Regions from separate parts of the Bradyrhizobium sp. BLXBL-03 genome, predicted to be linked through region 1. Evidence: predicted binding sites of a transcription regulator. Region 1 holds the regulator's gene; the other holds the start of a gene.

Evidence for each region. The regulator LexA, encoded in region 1, represses DNA repair genes until DNA is damaged. The targets are predictions, from matches to a motif close to TGTTCNNNNTGTGTTCNG.
Region 2: a site for LexA is predicted at 1,732-1,749, ahead of ACNJX9_RS04145 (ATP-dependent Clp protease adaptor ClpS). Genes of this name have one in related genera too.

The regions. Positions count from the first base shown of each region.
Region 1 covers NZ_CP182470.1:4,218,022-4,221,044, forward strand. The annotation lists gene ACNJX9_RS20295 (ComEC/Rec2 family competence protein) at 1-298, shown strand, start outside; gene ACNJX9_RS20300 (hypothetical protein) at 388-822, opposite strand; gene ACNJX9_RS20305 (hypothetical protein) at 1,015-1,218, opposite strand; gene lexA (transcriptional repressor LexA) at 1,404-2,105, opposite strand; gene ACNJX9_RS20315 (molybdopterin molybdotransferase MoeA) at 2,281-3,023, opposite strand, start outside.
Region 2 covers NZ_CP182470.1:873,159-876,181, reverse strand. The annotation lists gene ACNJX9_RS04155 (HlyD family secretion protein) at 1-111, shown strand, start outside; gene ACNJX9_RS04150 (MDR family MFS transporter) at 53-1,675, shown strand; gene ACNJX9_RS04145 (ATP-dependent Clp protease adaptor ClpS) at 1,780-3,023, shown strand, end outside.

The DNA.
Region 1 (3,023 bases):
CGCGCTGGCTGATGATTGCGGTCGCGCGGCCCTGGTGGTGACGGCAAAGCCTGCGCCGCCGGATTGCACCGGGATGGTGATCGATCGGCCGCGTCTGGCGAGCCAGGGCGCGCTGGCGCTGACACGTCGCGCCGATGGCTTTGCCATTGCGGAGGCGAGGGCGAGAGGCGCAAACCGCCCCTGGTCGCCGGCGGCGGCCGGCGATGGAGATTTCGAAGGGACCGTCATGCCGCGGTCCGCAACTCCGCGCGCCAAGGACGCAACACCGTCCGAGGCCGACCTTCAGGCCGAGGATTGAGGCATGATCGGGAAAAGCGCGGAGCGGTTCTCCGGCGCGACAAACGCGAAAACGCGTTTGCGCGGAGATCATGCCCAAATTAGGCCGGTTCAACCGATCGGCAGGCCGGGAGGTATCGGCTGTCTGTCGGCGACAACTTGCGGCTTGTGCTCGCGCTCGCCGAGCGGCTGGGTCACCGGCAGTTGCAGCACGGTTGCGCGCTGGCCTTCGACGAGCTGGGTCACCAGCACGTATTTGCCATCGGGGAATTCGATCGCGTCGTGATGACGATCGGGAATGTGCGGATCGACCTTGCCGAACTTGCCGACGCGCGAATTGATGGTGCGCGTCCAGATCCACCTGTTGTCGTAGCGGACGTTGTCGGCGAAGGCGAGCTCCGTTCCCGGCAGCAGGCAGACCGCGACCGACATGTCGGCTTCGGAGGCGAAGCCGCGCGTCGAGGTGCCGCGGAAGGTTGTCGTGACGATCGTCTCGCCGACTTCTGCGGGACGCGTCGCGACGGCATGCAAGCTATAGTCACACATCGGGTGCTCCTCATCAGCGATAGAGCACCCGCGCCTCTTCTGAGGCGCAGGCCTCTATCAGAGTGGAAGCCTGCGATCATATGCCATGTTGGGGGCAAATCTGCGGCTTGAGTCTGCAGGCTGCCATCACAATTTCTTTTTCAGATGTCCGAGGAACAAAGACTGCTTCCGTGCATTCCGAGAGCTTCTTCGCTAGCGCCCAGCCGGTGCCGACCAACCCGAATAAGGCCAGGCCGGCTGCGCCCGTTGCCCGACGGAGTTGCGGGCATTGCGGAATTGTTCGCTCATTGCCTGTGGCGCCCTGCGAACGTGATGCTGCGGCTGCGCAGCGAAGGTTTGCGACGCTGATATTGCGATCAGCGCGATCGCGACGGTGCTCAGAATGATCTTGTGCATGGCGGTCTCCTCGGTCTCGCAAGGCCTGCGAAGCGATGCGTGCTTCGTCATGGCGTGCCGGGGATGTAGCGCGGGAGAGGTGGCCGGATAATCTGTGCAAAGCCAGAAAAACTAACCAGCCGGAGCGAACAATCGTCCGCTCCAATCTTGAGGGCGTGCTTGCCAGGTGGCGACGTGCGCCGCGTTCAGTATTTCCGGTACAGCCCGATCAGCTTGCCCTGGATCTTGACCCGGTTGGGCGGCAGGATCCGGACCTCGTAGGCGGCGTTTGCCGGCTCGAGCGCGATCGAGGCGCCGCGGCGGCGGAAACGCTTGAGCGTGGCTTCCTCGTCGTCGATCAGGGCCACCACGATATCGCCGGTGTCGCAACTCTCGTTGCGCTGGATCAGCGCCATGTCGCCATCGAGAATGCCGGCATCGACCATGGAATCACCGCGAACTTCGAGAGCGTAATGCTCGCCCGCGCCGAGCATGTCGGGCGGGACGCTGATGGTGTGGCTGCGCGTCTGCAAGGCCTCGATCGGCGTACCGGCCGCGATCCGGCCCATCACGGGAACTGCGACAGGGCGTTCGCCCTCATCGACGGGCGGGCTCGACATCGTGCGCACCTTGCCGAGATTGCCCTCGATGACGCTCGGCGTGAAGCCGCGACGGCTGCCGGCAGCCGCCTGGAGTTCAGGCAGCTTGATCACTTCGATGGCACGGGCCCGGTTGGGCAGGCGGCGGATGAAGCCGCGCTCCTCAAGCGCGGTGATCAGGCGATGGATGCCCGACTTGGAGCGCAGGTCGAGCGCATCCTTCATCTCGTCGAAGGAGGGCGGCACGCCGCTTTCCTTCAATCGCTCGCTGATGAACCGCAGGAGCTCGTATTGTTTGCGCGTTAACATCTCGACCAAAATCCCCCTGACGATGTCGCTCGATTCACAGACGCTGAATTCAGCATTAAGCCGCTACATGCTCGAAACAAATCATGAACGGACACTATATGTTCGATACATGTTCCGCAACTGCTTAATTTACCGTGAACGCGACAAAGTTCGCGGAACGGTTGCGTCGGCGCGCTCACTCCGGCAGTCGCAAGACCTCGCAAGGCGTGCCGGAAGCGGCCTTCGGTGCGAACGGCGCGCGCACGAGAAGTGCCTGTGCCGCAGCGAGATTCGCCAACAGTGAGGAATCCTGGTGGTTGACGGGAAGAGCGATGAGCGTGCCGTCGTCCCGCGTCTCGAGACGCGCACGCAGATAATCCTCGCGCTGGTCATTGGCCCCGAGGTCGCGACCGAGCACGGCGCGTTCGCGGCGATGATGAATCATTGAACGGCCCGACAGCGCGCGAATCAGCGGCACCAGAAACAGGAAGCCGCAGACGTAGGATGACACGGGATTGCCGGGCAGGCCGATGACGCGCATCGGCCCGAGCTGCCCGTTCATCATCGGCTTGCCCGGCCGCATCGCGATCTTCCAGAACGCCATCGAGATACCTTCGTGCCGAAGCGCCTGCTGCACCAGATCGTGGTCACCGACAGACGCTCCGCCGGTCGTGATCAGGATGTCGGCGCCGGATTCGCGGGCGCGGCGGATCCCTGAGGTGGTGGCGGCAAGCGTGTCGGCGGCGACGCCGAGATCGATGGTGTCGGCACCCTCGCTGCGGGCGAGGGCGTGCAGGGCGTAGCCATTGGAATAGACGATCTGGCCGGGGCCGGGTGTCGAGCCCGGCATCACCAGCTCGTCGCCGGTTGCGAGAATCGCGACCTTGGGACGGCGATGAACGCTCAGCTCCGGATGGTTCATGCCCGCGGCGAGCGCAA
Region 2 (3,023 bases), 3.3 Mb from region 1:
ACGACGCCCTCGACGCAGTCCAAAGCCAAGCTTGTTTCCGGAGGGTCGTGCCATGTCCAACAGCCTCGCAATCTCGACGCCAGCGCCCTCCATACCGGCCGCGACGCCTGATCGCGTCGCCGCCGACCCGAACAGGGCCAGTGCCACAGTCTGGATCGCCGTCTTCGCCGCGATGATCGGCGCCTTCATGGCGATCCTGAACATCCAGATCACCAATGCCTCGCTGCTCAACATCGAGGGCGGCATCGGCACCGGTGTCGACAACGGATCCTGGATCTCGACGTCGTACCTGATCGGCGAGATCATCGTGATCCCGCTGACCGACTACCTGTCGCGCGTGTTCTCGTTCCGCAACATCATGCTGAGCTTTGCCTCGCTCTTTGCGGCGTTCTCGGTCGCCTGTGCCTTCACTCACGACCTGCCGTCGATGATCGCGATGCGTGGCTTCCAGGGCTTCTTCGGCGGCGTGCTGATCCCGATGGCCTTCACGCTGGTCTTCACCAAGCTGCCGAAGGGCCAGCAGCCGATCGGGCTCGCGATGTTCTCGCTGGCGGTGACGTTCGCTCCGGCAATCGGCCCGACCATCGGCGGTTATCTCACCGAGAATTACGGCTGGCAGACCATCTTCTTCGTCAACGTGCTGCCGACGGCAGTCATGGTGAGCATTCTGTTCCTCACCCTGGAACGTGCACCCCTGAATCTCGCTTTGCTGCGTGAAGGCGACTGGTTCGGCATCGCCACCATGGCGGTCGGCCTCGCCTCGCTGCAGGCCGTGCTCGAGGAAGGCAACAAGAACGACTGGTTCGGCTCGCCCTTCATCATGCGGCTCGCGGTCATCGCCGCGATCAGCCTGTCGCTGTTCATCACCATCGAGCTCGTGGTCGAGAAGCCGTTGCTTCGCCTCCGCCTGCTGACGCAGTGGAATTTCGGCGTCGGCACCATCGCCGCGGTGTTCCTCGGCTTTGCACTGTTCGGCTCGGTCTATCTGCTGCCGGCCTATCTCGGCCAGGTGCAGGGTTACAATGCCGAGCAGATCGGCAATGTGCTGGCCTGGACCGGCCTGCCGCAGCTGCTGCTGATCCCGCTGGTGCCGAAGCTGATGCAACGTTTCGATGCGCGCTACATCGCGACGATCGGCCTCTTGCTATTCGCTGCCAGCTCCTTTCTCAACATCGAGATGTCGCTCGACTATTCCGGCGATCAATTCTTCATACCGAACGTCGTGCGTGCCGTCGGCCAGGCGCTGACGCTGGCGCCGCTGTCCGCACTCAGCCTCGGCAGCGTCGCGCCGCAGGATGCGCCTGCCGCCTCCGGCATCTCCAACATGATGCGCAATCTCGGCGGTGCCATCGGCACCGCAGTGCTGGCCACCATCGTCACCAAGCGCGAGCAGTTCCACTCCAACATCATCGGCCATTCCGTGACGCTCGGCCGCGAGGAGGTCCGCAGCCGCCTCGCGCAGATGACAGATTATTTCATCGCCCATGGCGTGCCCGATCCCAACGCCGCGCGCGAGCAGGCGATCATCGCACTCGGCAAGACGGTGAAGCGCCAGGCGCTGGTGATGGGCTTCTCCGACACCTTTGCCGTGATCGGCGTGGTGCTGGTGCTGGCCGCGATCGCGGTGCTGCTGACGCGGCGGGTGAAGGCAGCGGGCGGGGGCGGCGCGCACTAGGCTCGCATAGCGATTGCATTTGAGCGGCCGTCGGACTTGACGGCCGCTTCTTTTTGTGTTCCCTATTCGTTCTCTACCACCATAAATTGTATCGGAGATCTTTCGTGATAATTAGTATGCGTGGCGAGAACCAGCTGGTCCGGCTCATCATTCATAATGATGATGATACGCCGGACCAGTTCGTGCTGGATCTGCTCCGTCAGATCTTCGGCAAGACGGAGCGCGAGGCGGCCGCGCTGATCGCCCAGATCGAGCAGAAGGAGAAGGCGATCTGCGGGCCTTACCCGCAATCCGTCGCCGAGACCCTATTCAAGTCCGCGCAACAATCCATCAATCTTGCCGGCCACAGGCTGCAAGTCACGCTTGAGGCGATCAAGACCTCGTGCGAGCTCTGCGGCAATGGCGACGGACGGACGGATGTTCGGATCGGCAACCGAACGATCTGGCTGTGCAGCGAATGCATGCGCGCAGCGGACCAGCCCGATAGCGAGCAGGAAGAGAATTTCGACTTCGCTTGCGACGTTCTGGACTGGCATTTTGCCAACGTTCCTCGCAGCAAGCTGGTGACCACGATCCGCCAGTTTCCCGGCCATATGCGCGTGGACGTGCAGGCCGCGGTCGACCGGCTCTTCGGCGAAGCCATCAGGTTGTTCGGGTTGAACGAGGAGCAGCGCTACGAAACGCTCTCGATTTCGCGGCTCCTCAAGAGCGGCCGCTATGCCGTCGCGATTGCCCCGCTGCAATATTCAGATGTCGACGTCGGCGAGAAGAAACCGGTCAAGTGTCTGGATAACGGGCTATGGCTGTGCGAACAGGATGGCCTCCGCTATTCTGTCTTGCTATGTGCGCACCGCGAATACAGCCGCGAGCCGGGCATCCGGATCGAGATCCTGGTGCCTGCGGGCGGCGCGAGCGCAGCCCTCGTCCAGCAATGTTTTGGCGAATTGGAAGAAGCTGTGCAGGCCGCGCGGACCTATCGCGGCAAGATCCTCTCGCTCGATGCCGATTCCGACTATCGCGGGCGCTCGCGCGGTATCACTGTGCACCGATTGCCGGCGATCGCGCGTGACGATGTGATCCTGCCGGAGCAGACCTTGCGGCTGCTCGATCGCAACGTGCTGACCTTCGTCGGCACCCGCGATCAATTGCGCCGGCTTGGCCAGTCGACCCGTAAGGGCATCCTGCTGTACGGGCCGCCGGGCACCGGCAAAACCCATACGATCCGCTATCTCGCAACGCATCTGCCCGGGCACACGACGCTGATCATCACTGCCGAGCAGATCGGCCTGCTCGGCGCCTATATGAGCCTGGCGCGCCTGCTCCAGCCGTCGATGGTGGTGATCGAGGA